DNA from 2 places in the Enterobacter sp. UPMP2060 genome. Region 1 is predicted to be linked to the other one. Evidence: predicted binding sites of a transcription regulator. Region 1 holds the regulator's gene; the other holds the start of a gene.
What was found. Region 1 encodes PurR, which represses purine synthesis genes. Its sites were predicted from a motif close to CANGCAAACGTTTGCNTG; they were not measured.
Positions count from the first base shown of each region.

Region 2: glyA (serine hydroxymethyltransferase) is a predicted target of PurR. The motif match lies at 1,421-1,438, and genes of this name have one in related genera.

Region 1 covers NZ_JBSKJQ010000001.1:749,779-757,713, reverse strand. Annotated here, with positions in the region: gene ACWKXN_RS03750 (C40 family peptidase) at 1-150, shown strand, start outside; gene sodB (superoxide dismutase [Fe]) at 273-854, shown strand; gene ACWKXN_RS03740 (MFS transporter) at 893-2,059, opposite strand; gene cydH (cytochrome bd-I oxidase subunit CydH) at 2,223-2,312, opposite strand; gene purR (HTH-type transcriptional repressor PurR) at 2,610-3,635, shown strand; gene punR (DNA-binding transcriptional activator PunR) at 3,653-4,564, opposite strand; gene punC (purine nucleoside transporter PunC) at 4,679-5,878, shown strand; gene cfa (cyclopropane fatty acyl phospholipid synthase) at 6,177-7,325, shown strand; gene ACWKXN_RS03710 (riboflavin synthase subunit alpha) at 7,357-7,935, opposite strand, start outside.
Region 2 covers NZ_JBSKJQ010000002.1:33,059-40,993, forward strand. Annotated here, with positions in the region: gene hmpA (NO-inducible flavohemoprotein) at 60-1,250, opposite strand; gene glyA (serine hydroxymethyltransferase) at 1,555-2,808, shown strand; gene ACWKXN_RS05620 (DoxX family protein) at 2,863-3,285, opposite strand; gene ACWKXN_RS05625 (3-phenylpropionate MFS transporter) at 3,459-4,604, shown strand; gene csiE (stationary phase inducible protein CsiE) at 4,599-5,876, opposite strand; gene ACWKXN_RS05635 (DUF1007 family protein) at 6,002-6,640, shown strand; gene ACWKXN_RS05640 (nickel/cobalt transporter) at 6,631-7,611, shown strand; gene suhB (inositol-1-monophosphatase) at 7,652-7,935, opposite strand, start outside.

The DNA of each region.
Region 1 (7,935 bases):
GACCACGTCGGCGTGTATGTCGGCAACGGGAAATTCATCCAGTCTCCCCGTAGCGGCCAGGATATTCAGATCACTTCTCTCAGTGAAGACTACTGGGTACGTCACTACGTCGGCGCGCGTCGCGTGATGACGCCAAAAACCATTCGCTAACTCCTGCCCTGCCGCATCCGTGGCAGGGTAAGTTCCTCTTTTGCATACCCTTTCAATTTGCTATCCTGTCCATGTTGTCTGTGTGGTTATTGGCAACACAAAATACAATAAGGAGAGAAGCAATGTCGTTCGAATTACCTGCACTACCGTATGCAAAAGACGCCCTGGCACCGCACATTTCTGCGGAAACCCTGGAATATCACTACGGCAAGCATCACCAGACGTACGTCACCAACCTGAACAATCTGATCAAAGGCACCGATTTTGAAGGCAAAACGCTGGAAGAGATCGTCCGCAGCTCAGAGGGTGGCGTATTTAACAACGCCGCTCAGGTGTGGAACCACACCTTCTACTGGCACTGCCTGGCACCGAATGCCGGCGGTGAACCTGTCGGTGAACTGGCTACCGCTATCAATGCCGCATTTGGCAGCTTCGCGGATTTCAAAGCGAAATTTACCGATGCAGCCATCAAGAACTTCGGCTCTGGCTGGACGTGGCTGGTTAAAGAGGCGGATGGCAAACTGGCTATCGTGTCCACCTCTAATGCGGGTACCCCGCTGACCACCAGCGCGAAGCCGCTGATGACCGTGGACGTGTGGGAACACGCTTACTACATTGACTACCGCAACGCGCGTCCGAATTACCTGGAGCACTTCTGGGCACTGGTTAACTGGGACTTTGTCGCGAAGAACTTCGCCGCGTAAGAGACACGCAGAAGGGTTCGCCCTTCTGCGTTTTTGGTTTACTCCGCAGCGCAGGCTGCTTCAGGCTGTTTACGACCCGACATCATCACCAGCAGCAGGCCGAGCGCGGCAATAATCGCCCCCATCACCGGCACAAAGCTGTACCCCAGACCACCTGAAATCACGGCCCCACCGGCAGCGGCGCCCAGGGCATTACCCAGGTTAAACGCACCGATATTCACGGAAGATGAAAGTCCCGGCGCCTCGTGCGCCACACGCATCACGCGCATCTGCAGCGGCGGCACCACGGCGAAAGTGGCGGCTCCCCAGACGACCATCGCAACCGCGGCCCCAAACTCATTACGCGCCAGCCATGGAATGGCAACCATGATGACAATCAGCAGGGTTAAGAAGCCCTTCAGCGTCCCGCTCACGGAACGGTCGGCAAATTTCCCGCCGAGATAGTTGCCAATCGAGAAGCCCACGCCAATCAGCACCAGCATCGCGGTAACGAAGAGAGGCGTTGCGTGGGTGATATCGTGCAGTACCGGTGAAATATAGGTGTAGAGGGTAAACATCGCCCCTGCCCCCAGCACGGTGGTGAGCAGCGCGGAGAGCACCTGCGGGCGCATCAGCACCGCCAGCTCTTTACGCACTTCCGGACGTTCTCCGGCATTGCCTTTCGGCAGGGAGAAGAACAGCGCCACCATTGCAACCACGCCCAGCCCGGCCGTCGCCAGGAAAGACATACGCCAGCCGATCGCTTCTCCCAGCCAGGTTGCCGCAGGCACCCCGCCGATATTGGCAATCGTCAGCCCCATAAACATGGTTGCCACGGCGCTCGCCTGCTTGTGTTTTGGCACCACGCTGGCAGCCACGACCGACCCCAGCCCAAAGAACGCGCCGTGGTTAAGGCTGGTCAGAATGCGCGACAGCATCAATGTGGTGTAGTCCGGCGAAATGGCCGAAAGCACGTTGCCCAGGGTGAAAATCGCCATCAGGAAAATCAGCGCATTGCGGCGCGCGCGGTGCGAAAGAAGAAGGGTCATCAGCGGCGCCCCTACCATCACGCCGATAGCGTAGGCGCTGATTAACATCCCTGCCGCAGGGATAGAGACATCTACGCCCCGGGCAATAACAGGAAGTAACCCCATTGGGGAGAATTCAGTGGTGCCAATCCCAAAAGCGCCAATCGCCAGGGCCAGCAGGGGAAAATTGATTTTCATGCGTCAACTCCGGATGCCGTGTCATGTGGTGACACAGAACAAAGAAGCAGAAAGCATAACATCAATCACAAAAAATGAGAAGTTAACAAAATGGCAAAAGATTTTTGCCAGAGAAGTAACAATCCGGGGAGTCGGGAGGGAGAAGGCTCTCCCTCCGCGTAAATCAGTGCAGCGCAGCCGTCAGACCGGCCGCAACAATCAGAGCCAGCACAACAATGGTGGTGAACAGCGAAAACTTAAGATCGGAACTCATCAATTTTTCTCCTTTTAATCCCCACACGAAAAGTGAGCTTGCTCATTTTTGCACAGATTACGTCAAAAATCTTCCTGGATTTATACTGATAACCACTTTACCTCTTCCCCTTTTCATCAAGATAGGACAAAATTCCACGCTAAATTTATTAGCGTACCGGCCATTGACCCCCTCCTGACGTCCCGTGTCGTTTTCCCGGCGTGCCGCAATTCAAGATTGCGAGATAAGGGTGAGAGAAGGCAAACGTTTACCTTCAAGTTTTTCAGGAGCTTAGGATATGGTCTGGAGTGACATTTAATGGCAACAATTAAAGACGTAGCAAAACGCGCAAACGTTTCCACTACAACCGTATCACATGTAATTAACAAAACCCGCTTTGTGGCGGAAGAGACGCGCAACGCCGTCTGGGCAGCGATCAAAGAGCTGCACTATTCGCCAAGTGCGGTTGCGCGTAGCCTCAAGGTTAATCACACCAAGTCCATTGGATTGCTGGCGACCAGCAGTGAAGCGGCCTATTTTGCCGAGATCATTGAAGCGGTCGAAAAGAACTGCTTCCAGAAAGGCTATACCCTGATTCTGGGCAACGCGTGGAACAGCATTGAAAAACAGCGCGCCTACCTGTCGATGATGGCGCAAAAGCGCGTTGATGGCCTGCTGGTGATGTGTTCCGAGTACCCGGAATCCGTGTTGTCGATGCTGGAAGAGTATCGCCATATTCCGATGGTGGTGATGGATTGGGGCGAAGCGCGCGCAGACTTTACCGATTCCGTTATCGATAACGCCTTTGAAGGCGGCTATATGGCCGGTCGTTATCTGATCGAACGCGGTCACCGCGAGATTGGCGTGATCCCCGGTCCGCTGGAGCGCAACACCGGCGCGGGCCGTCTGGCCGGTTTTATGAAAGCGATGGAAGAAGCGTTGATCAACGTGCCGGAAAACTGGATTGTGCAGGGCGACTTTGAGCCGGAATCGGGCTACCGCGCGATGCAGCAGATCGTCTCCCAGCCGCACCGTCCGACCGCCGTGTTCTGCGGGGGCGACATCATGGCCATGGGCGCGCTCTGCGCTGCCGACGAGCTGGGCCTGCGCGTACCGCAGGATATTTCCGTGATCGGCTATGACAACGTGCGTAACGCGCGTTTCTTCACCCCGGCGCTGACCACCATTCACCAGCCGAAAGATTCGCTGGGCGAAACGGCCTTCAATATGCTGATGGACAGGATCGTCAACAAGCGCGAAGAGTCGCAGTCTATTGAAGTTCACCCGCGTCTTATCGAACGCCGTTCCGTTGCGGATGGTCCGTTCCGCGACTACCGTCGTTAATCGCTTTACGGGGCCAGCTATGCTGGCTCCCGTAACCATTCCCGGTTCAGCGTTTCGCTGTCTCCCAGATAATCCAGCAGCCAGGCCATCGCAGGCGAGACGTCATTTTGCTGCCAGGTGAGGCAGCAGGCCGCATCCGGGAACGGATTCTCCAGCGTCAGCTCAACCCACTCTCCGGTATCGATGCGCGGACGCGCGAAATGAACGGGCACCATCGCGACGCACAGCCCGGCGCTGAGGCACGTCGCCGACGATTCCCAGTCAGGGGCCACCACCCGCCGCTGGTTGTCCAGAAGCCAGGTGATACGCTTGGGCAATGAACGGGACGTATCCTCCAGCACCAGCGACGGCCAGTTGCGCAGCGTGTCATCGCTGAGCGGCCCTTCCATCGCCGCCAGCGGATGATCGCTTGCCACCACGCATTTCCAGCTCAGCATCCCCATATCGCGAAAAGCGTAACGTCCCCCGACCGGGATCGCCTGCGTGGCCCCAATCGCCATCTCTGCCCTGCCGTCCGCCAGCGCATCCCAGACGCCGTTAAACACCTCCTGCGAGACCCGCAGCTCGACGTCAGAAAAATGACGGTAGAAATCGACGATCATCTGCCGGGTGCGTTCCGGCTTAACGATATTATCCACCGCGATGGAAAGGTGTCCCCGCCAGCCGTTAGCGATCTGCTGACACTGTTCGCGGGTGATCTGCATTTTTTTGATAACAGAACGCCCTTCCTTCAAAAACCACGCGCCTGCGGGCGTTAATTCCACATCACGATGCCGCCGTTCAAACAGCGGAACCGCCAGCCACTCCTCCAGCTGGCGCACCGTGTAGCTGATTGCCGAAGGGACGCGGTGCAGCTCCTGCGCCGCACCGCTAAAGCTGCCGTTACGCGCAACAGCATCGACCACTTCAAGAGAATAATCTGACCACATTTTCTGCCTGCAAAATTTTTGAATGCACCAGCCAAATATTAGCGTTTCACAAGCAGCTTTGCACTCCCTACACTCAGCGCCAATGTATACCTGCCTCCTCAGGAGAATAAAATAATGCAACCCAGGAACGGTTTTTTAGTCTGGCTCGGCGGCTTAAGCGTGCTGGGCTTTTTGGCCACCGATATGTACCTGCCGGCGTTTGCCGCCATGCAGGAAGATTTACAAACGCCGGCTGCCGCCATCAGCGCCAGCCTGAGTTTATTCCTCGCCGGCTTTGCCTTCGCACAGCTGCTCTGGGGACCGCTCTCGGATCGCTTTGGTCGTAAACCGGTGCTGTTGCTGGGCCTGGCCATTTTTGCCGTGGGCTGCCTGGGAATGTTATGGGTTCGCGATGCCACCTGGCTGCTGGTGCTGCGTTTTATTCAGGCCGTGGGCGTCTGTGCCGCGGCCGTGACCTGGCAGGCGCTGGTCACCGACTATTACCCTGCTAACCGCACAAACCGTATCTTCGCCACCATTATGCCGCTGGTGGGCCTCTCACCTGCCCTCGCTCCCCTGCTGGGCAGCTGGATCCTCGCGCATTTCGACTGGCAGGCCATTTTCGCCACGCTGTTTGCCATTACCCTGGTCCTGATGCTGCCGGCGTTCGCCCTTAAGCCAGCGCATAAAAAAGAAGCGCATGCAGACGCGAAGCCGATTACCTTCACTTCCCTGCTCAGCGCCAAAGCGTATCGCGGGAATGTCCTGATCTATGCCGCCTGCTCGGCAAGCTTCTTCGCGTGGCTCACCGGCTCGCCGTTCATTCTGCACGATATGGGCTACAGCCCGGCAGCCATCGGCCTGAGCTATGTTCCGCAGACCATCGCGTTCCTGGTAGGCGGGTACGGCTGTCGCGCGGCGCTGCAAAAGTGGGAAGGTCAGCAGATGCTGCCGTGGCTGCTGGTGCTATATGCGCTGAGCGTTATCGGGACCTGGGCCGTTGGCTTTATTCCTGGCGCCGGTCTGGCCGAAATTTTGATCCCATTCTGCGTGATGGCCGTTGCGAACGGGGCGATTTACCCTATCGTTGTAGCCCAGGCGCTGCGTCCCTTCCCGCAGGCAACAGGCCGCGCCGCCGCGCTGCAGAATACCCTGCAGCTGGGGCTGTGCTTCCTGGCAAGCCTGGTTGTATCGGCGCTGATTGCCACGCCGCTCCTGACCACCACCAGCGTGATGCTGGTGACCGTTGCGCTGGCGGTGTTGGGCTATCGCATGCAGGCCTCCGCGCAGCGTGAGCAGGAAAAGAGTGCTCAGGTTGAAACGTCACATGCCTGATTGCGCCAGAAATCATGTTAATTTTCAGTGATTAGGTTGCTAAGAATTTTCTATTGAATCACCAAATTTTGAGGCCTATACTAAATTTGGTTCGATTAAATACGATAAATATTAATTGTTAACGGGAGCCGGAGTGCTCCCGTTTTACCATGGAAGGCATTTCGGCAAGGGTTATCTCCCTTCCTCTGTTCTACGTCGGATACTAGCCTCGCGGTATTTACCGTGAGATTTCTCACAAACCAAAAAAAGCGTCTACGCTGTTTTAAGGTTCTGATCACAGTAGGGTGATGGAGAAGCTATGAGTTCATCGTGTATAGAAGAAGTCAGCGTTCCGGACGATAACTGGTCCCGGATCGTCAGTGAACTGTTAGGTCGAGCAGGCATCACTATCAATGGATCATCGCCATCCGATCCTCAGGTTAAACATCCCGACTTTTTTAAACGCGTGCTGCGAGAGGGATCGTTAGGCCTGGGAGAAAGCTACATGGACGGCTGGTGGGAGTGCGAACGTCTGGATACCTTTTTCGCCAGCGTGCTGCGTGCCGGTCTTGAAAATCAACTCCCTCGCAATCTGAAAGACACCCTGCGCGTCGCCTCTGCCCGACTGTTCAATCTGCAAAGTAAAAAACGCGCATGGATCGTAGGCAAAGAGCACTACGATCTTGGCAACGACCTGTTCAGCCGTATGCTGGACCCTTTCATGCAGTACTCCTGCGCCTACTGGAAAGAGGCGTCGACGCTTGAAGAGGCCCAGCAGGCCAAGCTGCGTCTGATTAGCGAGAAGCTGCAGCTCCAGCCGGGTATGCGCGTGCTGGATATCGGCTGCGGCTGGGGCGGGCTGGCGTATTTTATGGCGAAACACTATGGCGTCAGCGTCGTCGGCGTCACGATTTCAGCGGAACAGCAAAAAATGGCGCGGGAACGCTGCCAGGGCCTCGATGTGGATATCCGACTGCAGGATTACCGTGACCTGAACGAACAGTTTGACCGGATCGTTTCCGTCGGCATGTTCGAGCACGTCGGGCCGAAAAACTACGCTACCTATTTTGAGGTGGTGGATCGGAATCTGAAACCGGACGGCATCTTCCTGCTGCACACCATCGGCTCTAAGCGAACCGACAATAACGTCGACCCGTGGATCAACAAATACATCTTTCCGAATGGCTGTTTACCGTCAGTCCGCCAGATTGCCAACGCCAGTGAACCCCATTTTGTAATGGAAGACTGGCACAACTTTGGCGCGGATTACGACACCACGTTGATGGCCTGGCATGCGCGTTTTCAGGAAACCTGGCCTGAGATTGCGGAAAACTATTCTGAACGATTCAGGCGGATGTTTAGCTATTATCTGAATGCCTGCGCGGGGGCGTTTCGCGCACGGGATATTCAGCTCTGGCAGGTGGTATTCAGCCGTGGGATTGAACACGGATTACGTGTCGCACGCTAAAAAAATAACCCCGGATGCCCGGGGTTATTTTTTATTCTTCTTCTGCGGTGGTCTTTATTATTGCCGCTTCTTTTGCTGCCAGCACGCGCTCAACCGTATCCACCACCGCCTGGGTTTGCGGATCGATTTCAATATTCACGCGATGCCCCAGTTTTTTGGCGCCCAGCGTGGTGCGCTGCAGCGTTTCAGGAATTAAATGCACGCAAAAACGCGTTGGCGTTACTTCACCCACCGTCAGGCTAATCCCGTCAATGCCAATAAATCCTTTATAGAGGATGTATTTCATTAATGAAGGATCCTGCATTTTAAACCAGATTTGACGGTTATTTTCCGAGGTCACGATTTTTGCCACTTCAGCGGTGGTCATGATGTGACCGGACATCAGGTGGCCGCCAATCTCATCGCTGAACTTTGCCGCCCGCTCAACGTTGACGGTATCTCCCACCGCCAGCTCGCCAAGGTTGGTGATGCGCAGCGTCTCTTTCATCAAATCAAAGCTAATCTGGTTGCCGTTAATTTCGGTAACGGTCAGGCAGCAGCCGTTATGAGCAATCGACGCGCCTGTTTCAATGCCCTCAAGCATATATTCCGGCAGCTCAACAACATGAGT
Region 2 (7,935 bases), on a different contig from region 1:
GGCCGGGTAAGGTGCAACCACCCGGCGAAAAAAAGCCCCTCGAACGAGGGGCTTTTTCATTACAGCACCTTATGCGGTCCGAAACATTCGTAGTGAATGTTGTCTTTGTTCACGCCCAGCTCCACCAGCTGCTTCGCGGCATACTGCATAAACGCCACCGGCCCGCAGACGTAGAACTGCATGTCTGGCGCGCTAAACGCCCCTTCCATCTGGCTTAAATTTATCAGGCCTTCGCTGTCAAACCGAGCGGCCGCGCGGTCTTTATCCGTCGGCAGGCGATACCAGGTGTGCGCGGTGAAGCGCGGCAGGGACGCCCCGAGCGTTTTCACTTCATCCGCAAAGGCGTGCACGTCGCCGTTTTCCGCAGCGTGGAACCAGTTGACCTGCGCGCCGTGGTTGGCTTTCGCCAGCGTATCTAGCATCGCCAGCATTGGCGTTTGGCCGACGCCCGCAGAGATCAGCGTAACCGGGGTATTCGCTTCTACGGCCATGAAGAAATCGCCCGCCGGCGCGGCCAGATGGACCACGTCGCCCACGTTAGCTTCGTTGTGTAGCCAGTTGGATACCTGACCGCCGTCCTCACGCTTCACCGCAATGCGGTAGCCTTTGCCGTTTGGCTTGCGGGTAAGAGAATACTGGCGGATCTCCTGATGCGGGAAACCTTCAGGCTTCAGCCACACGCCCAGATACTGGCCCGGCTGGTAATCGGCAACCGGCTGTCCGTCCACCGGCTCAAATTCAAAGCTGGTAATCAGCGCGCTGCGCGGCGTTTTCTCAACGATGCGGAAGGCGCGCGTGCCTTCCCAGCCGCCGTTCTTGCTGGCGTTTTCGCTGTAGATCTGCGCTTCGCGGTTGATAAACACGTTTGCCAGCACGCCGTAGGCTTTACCCCACGCGTCCAGCACCTCCTGGCCCGGGCTGAACATCTCGTCCAGCGTTGCCAGCAGGTGGCTACCCACAATGTTGTACTGCTCGGGCTGGATCTGGAAGCTGGTGTGTTTCTGCGCGATTTTTTCCACCGCGGGCAGCAGTGCCGCCAGGTTTTCAATATTGCTGGCGTAGGCCGCGATGGCGTTGAAAAGCGCTTCGCGCTGATCGCCGTTACGCTGGTTGCTCATGTTGAAAATTTCTTTGAGCTCCGGGTTGTGCGTGAACATGCGATCGTAGAAATGGGCGGTGAGTTTAGGGCCGGTTTCCACCAGCAGGGGGATGGTGGCTTTAACGGTAGCGATGGTTTGAGCGTCGAGCATGGCAGCTTCCTTCCGATGTGACTTTAATGATGTATTTTAAATGCATCTTATAAAAAATACCCCTGCGTTGTAAATGGTTCTTTGCAAGATGAAAAATATGCATCACAAACCTGAAAAGAAATCCGCTGGAAAGGGCGAGAGCTTTATTCCTCAAACCCTTGCGTGGCGCGTAGGAAAACGTTTGCGTAAAATCGTTTGTCAAGACCTGTTATCACAGAACTAATCAGTTATACTGTTGCCCGTCGTCCAACAGGACTGCCTTTTCAGGCCAAAATTTACTTGTTAGCTGAGTCAGGAGATGCGGATGTTAAAGCGTGAAATGAACATTGCCGATTATGATGCCGAACTGTGGCAGGCTATGGAGCAGGAAAAAGTACGTCAGGAAGAGCACATCGAACTGATCGCCTCCGAAAACTACACCAGCCCGCGCGTCATGCAGGCGCAGGGTTCTCAGCTGACTAACAAATATGCTGAAGGTTACCCGGGCAAACGCTACTACGGCGGTTGCGAGTACGTTGATATCGTTGAGCAGCTGGCTATCGACCGTGCGAAAGAACTCTTTGGCGCTGACTACGCGAACGTGCAGCCGCACTCTGGCTCTCAGGCTAACTTCGCGGTCTACACCGCGCTGCTGCAGCCGGGCGATACCGTTCTGGGTATGAACCTGGCGCAGGGCGGCCACCTGACTCACGGCTCCCCGGTTAACTTCTCCGGCAAACTGTACAACATCATCCCTTACGGTATTGATGAGTCCGGTAAAATTGACTACGAAGACATGGCGAAGCAGGCTAAAGAGCACAAACCGAAGATGATCATCGGTGGCTTCTCTGCTTACTCCGGTATCGTTGACTGGGCAAAAATGCGTGAAATCGCGGACAGCATCGGTGCTTACCTGTTCGTTGATATGGCGCACGTTGCGGGCCTGATTGCCGCTGGCGTTTACCCGAACCCGGTTCCACACGCTCACGTTGTGACCACCACCACCCACAAAACCCTGGCGGGTCCACGCGGTGGCCTGATCCTGGCGAAAGGCGGTGACGAAGAGCTGTACAAAAAACTGAACTCCGCTGTATTCCCAAGCGCGCAGGGCGGCCCGCTGATGCACGTTATCGCGGCTAAAGCCGTTGCGCTGAAAGAAGCGATGGAGCCAGAATTCAAGGTTTATCAGCAGCAGGTTGCTAAGAACGCCAAAGCGATGGTGGAAGTGTTCCTGAACCGTGGCTACAAAGTGGTCTCCGGCGGTACTGAAAACCACCTGTTCCTGCTGGATCTGGTTGATAAGAACCTGACCGGTAAAGAAGCTGACGCAGCCCTGGGCCGCGCCAACATCACCGTGAACAAAAACAGCGTGCCAAACGATCCGAAGAGCCCGTTCGTGACCTCCGGTATCCGTATCGGTTCTCCGGCCGTGACTCGTCGCGGCTTCAAAGAAGCGGAAGTGAAAGAGCTGGCTGGCTGGATGTGTGACGTTCTTGACAACATCAATGACGAAGCGGTTATCGAGCGCGTCAAAGGTAAAGTTCTGGATATCTGCGCACGCTTCCCTGTATACGCGTAATTCCTCTGCCTTGCAGAAATAAAAAAGGCCGCGCTTGCGGCCTTTTTTTATGGCTTAACGCCGGTCGAGGGAAATAGCCCCCGGACCAACAATGGCCAGTAAAATAAAGGCGCCAGCAATACTGATGTTCTTATAGAAATTAATCATATTCGGTACGACCGCATCACCAGTCATATCCCAGTAATGGTGACCGATAATCGCCGTGCCCAGCGTATAGAATACAAACAGTACCGCGAGCGGGCGGGTGAAAAAGCCCAGCACGATCAGAATGGCAGCAGGGACTTCCATCACCACCGCAATAATGGCCGCCAGCATGGGCATCGGCGTACCCAGCGAGGTCATATATTGTACGGTGCCGCTAAACCCCGTCAGTTTTGGATAACCAAAGATGATAAACAGCACGACAAGCGCGATGCGGCCAATCAGCAGCAGCAGGTGACGTGACTGACCGAAATCGAAATAACGTAGTGAGTTCATGGCAGAAAAACCTCTGCAAGTGGAGTAATTTAAACGTAATACATATTTTCATTCCCTGCCATAAGCCAGACGACTGCACAAGATGTTAATTTTTCGTTAATTTATAGCAGGCTATCTACTTGCTTAATTTTTATATTCTCGCCAGACTATGGCCTCGATTTCGGGAGGGATTCATGGTCTTGCATTCCACGCGCTGGCTGGCGCTCAGTTATTTCACCTATTTCTTTAGCTACGGTATTTTTCTGCCCTTCTGGAGCGTCTGGCTCAAGGGTATCGGCCTGACTCCTGAGACTATCGGTGTCCTGCTGGGGGCCGGGCTGGTGGCGCGTTTCCTCGGCAGCCTGCTGATTGCCCCGCGCGTCAGCGATCCCTCCTTACTGATCAAGGCCGTGCGCATTCTTGCTTTGCTGACGCTGGTCTTTGTTGCCTGCTTCTGGGTCAGCCACCAGTTTGCCTGGCTGATGGTGGTGATGGTCGGCTTTAACCTGTTCTTCTCACCGCTGGTACCGCTGACGGATGCCCTGGCGAACACCTGGCAAAAGCAGATCACCATGGACTACGGCCGCGTGCGCCTGTGGGGCTCAATTGCCTTTGTGATTGGCTCCGCGCTGGTGGGCAAACTGGTCAGCCTTTACGATTACCGCGCCATTCTCGCCCTGCTGAGTATCGGTATTGCCTCTATGCTGCTGGGTATGCTGCTGCGTCCGTCGGTGATGCCGCAAGGGGAAAGCCGCCATCAGGAGAGCGCAGGCTGGCCCGCCTGGCGGAGCCTGGTGGCACAAAGCTGGCGTTTTCTGGCGTGTGTCTGTCTGCTTCAGGGGGCGCATGCGGCGTACTATGGCTTCAGCGCCATCTACTGGCAGGGGGCGGGATATTCTGCTTCCGCAGTGGGCTATCTGTGGTCGCTGGGGGTAGTGGCCGAAGTCATTATTTTTGCCCTGAGCAAGAAGCTGTTCCGTCGCTTTGGCGCGCGAGACCTTCTGCTGCTTTCCGCCGTGTGCGGCGTGGCGCGCTGGGGGATTATGGGCTGGACGACCGATCTGCCGTGGCTGATAGTGGCGCAAATTCTTCACTGCGGCACCTTTACCGTGTGCCATCTGGCGGCTATGCGCTATATCGCAGCGCGCGAGGGCGGAGACGTTATTCGCCTGCAGGCCGTCTACTCGGCGGTCGCGATGGGGGGCAGTATCGCAATCATGACGGTCTTTGCGGGGTTCCTCTACCAGCATCTGGGGCATGGCGTCTTCTGGGTGATGGCGCTGGTCGCCTTACCCGCCATCGTTGTTCGCCCGAAAGTGGCCGCTCGCGCGCCGCTATGATTCCAGCATGGCGCGAATATGTTCTTGCTGCTGCGCGTTCAATGTTTCAACGGCATGAATCAGCGGCGGCGAGAACAGCGGCAGGACGGTAGGGTAGGGGGTGATAACCAGCGCGGCTTCGCGCGGTGCCCCCTCTTTCTGGAAAGCCTGCAGCGTCAGATAGCGAATGTTAAGCGGCAGCAGCGTCAGCTCGCGAAGCTGCTGTTCAATCAGATCCTCGCTGGCTTTATCGTCTCCCGTCAGCAGGATCACCTGTTTTTCGTGCAGATCGGTCTCCTGCATCAGCCAGGCGCCGAAAATCACCGCGACAAGACTCATCTCTTCATCAGAAAAACGCAGCCCAAACTCCGCTTCCAGCTCAAACAGCGCTTCCTTTGTGGTGCGTAACAGCCGGGGATAGAGACGGTGGATCTCCTCCGGCAGGCTATTGTCGATGCCAATTTCAAACAGCGAGCGGTCCAGCGCCTGAGCAAGATGGATATACAGCTGATCGGTCAGCCCTTGCTCATCGCTGAAGTTCATCCCGGTCTGCGAGCGAAAACGGGCGACCATGCGCACGATGGCTCGGCGCAAGCGCTGATCCTGCTGGTGTTTATCGAGCACCGGATCGGGCGTGCGGAGCATCATAAACAGTAGCGCCAGAAACAGCTGTTCATCCCCGTGCGCTCCCTGCGGCACGCGACGTCTCCAGTGACGCACGATCTCCTGGGCCGTAAAATACTCCCCTCTCGACTGGGTCCAGCTGCGCTGAACGTGAGAAAACTGCGGCGTATTCCCGAGCTGGTGCTGAATAAGACAGTATTGCAGATAGAGCTGTAAAAACTGGACGTCGCGGCATTCAAACTGGCGCTGGAGCTTGCGGGAGCAGAAGCCGATCAGCGCCCGCAGGTTCGCATCGTCGTACAGCGGTCGCGCAATGCCGTGTTGTTTAAGCGCGGTTTTTAATGCGGGGGTAAACTGGTGTGAGACAAACTGCGGGCAAAGCCGCAGCGCCCGGCGCAGCCAGTGCAGCAGGCATAAACGCTGATTCAGGGCTGTGCCTTCAATCCGGTAGCTGCCGTCGTGGTGCGTGACGATGTCCAGCCGGTGATAGCGCTGGATTTCATCGCGCGTCTCGGCTATATCTTGCCGTGCCATCGCGTCGTCCACCCCGTTGGCAGCGATTATGCTCTCTGCGGTGACGGCAGCATCGGGCAGGTATAGCATCAAAAGCACCTGGCAGCGGCGCTGCGAACTGGAAAGCACAGATGGAATTTCAAGCGTCGTCATCATCTGTCGGGTATCCAGTGTGAATGTTTGATAAGAATAGCTAAAGGATGAGCGCTGAAAAGCGCGCCGGCAGGCCTTTCACTCAGGATTGCTGGGGGACATCACAGAATTTTTGACGTGAGGAATTGATGCAAACAGTTAAACAAAGTGCGATGGCGTTATTTTTGGCGGTTATCAGCTTCACCGCCAGCGCACACCCTCACAGTTTTATTGACCTCCAGACCGAGCTGGTTACCGACGGCACGCAGCTGAGCGGCCTGAAGATGCGCTGGACGATGGATGAAATCACCTCGGCCGATCTGCTCTATGATGCGGGAAACGCGAAGCCCGGCGATGAAATCTGGAAAAAGCTGGCGGCGGAAGTGATGGCCAACGTGCTCGGCCAGCACTACTTCACGGAATTCTGGCACAACGGGCAAAAGGTCAAATTTCTGAACCGGCCAACGGAATACGGGATGACGCGTGACGGGCATCAGGCGGTGCTGACGTTTGTGCTACCGCTGGCGCATCCGCAGCCGCTGGCCGGGCAAACTTACACGTTTTCCACTTTTGATCCTACCTACTATGTCGATATGCGCTATGACAAAGACGGCGACGTACGATTGCCGGACGCTCTGCAAAAAAACTGCAAAATTGGCGTTCACACCCCGAAACCCAGCGAGGAGACGCTGAACTTTGCGGTCTCGCTTGATAAGGAAGATGCACCGCCTGAGGACATGGAGTTGGGTAAACAGTTCGCGCAGGAGGTAACGTTACAATGTCAGTGATCTCCTCTCCGGTTCGGAAACCGCGCCGCTGGCTGCACCTCTGGCCGCTGGCGCTTTTTCTCCTGCTGGCCGTTTGCGGCTCGCTCTGGCTGTGGCAGGCCTGGCCGCAGGTCATGATGAAAAGCATCGTCTGGCAGCGTGAGGTCAACCAGCAGATGAGCGGTCTGCTGAAGGCGGTGGCGGAGAACCCGACCAAAGCGGGTGGTTCCCTGCTGGCGTTCAGCTTTATCTATGGCGTACTGCACGCGCTGGGGCCGGGGCACGGCAAAATCGTGATAACGACCTGGCTCGCCACCCATCCGTCGAAGCTGAAATCGAGTATCGGGCTGACGCTGGCCTCCTCGCTGCTTCAGGGCAGCGTGGCGATTGCGCTCGTCGTGGTTGTGCTTTCGCTGTTGCAGCTTCCCGCGCGCCAGCTGCACATGAGCAGTTTCTGGCTGGAGAAGGGAAGCTACGCGCTGGTGGGCGTGCTGGGGCTGATCCTCTGCTGGCGGGCGCTGAAAAAGCTGCGCGTGCTGCTGCAAAAACCGAAATTCAAAACCTTTACGCCGCACCACGTTCATGATGCAAACTGTGGCTGCGGGCATCAGCATTTGCCCACGCAGGAACAGTTGCAGAACGGCGACGACTGGCGCGCGCGGCTGATGATTGTTCTTTCGATGGGCATGCGCCCGTGTTCGGGGGCAATCATGGTGCTGCTGTTCAGCAAGGTGATAGGCGTGTTTGGCTGGGGAATGCTCTCCGCGCTGGCGATGGCGGCAGGGACGTCTCTCACCATTTCGTCTTTAGCGCTGCTGGTTCACAGCTTCCGTCAGCTTGCGGTCAGACTCAGCGGCAATAAAACACCGGTGCTGTGGCGGCAGGTAGGGGGGACAACGCTTGCGCTGGCGGGCGGGGTGATTCTGCTGGTTGCGGCGGTGACGATGTGGATGAGCGCGGTACCGGTGGGAAGAGGATTGCGGCCGTTTTAGTTGGGATTCCCTCTCCCACGGGGAGAGGGAATGACCGGGATTAACGCTTCAGCGCATCGCTCAGTTCATCACGCATGTTGGCCAGCATGGCTTTAACAACGCGTGGGTTACCTGCAACGACGTTGCCGGTAGACATATAGTTATGGCCGCCGGTGAAATCACACACGATGGCGCCTGCTTCACGTGCGATCAGCTCGCCCGCAGCAAAGTCCCACGGCTTCAGTGACAGCTCGAAGTAACCGTCAACGCGGCCTGTTGCTACATAAGCCAGATCCAGCGCGGCAGAACCGGTGCGGCGGAAGTCAGCGCATTCGGTAAACAGTT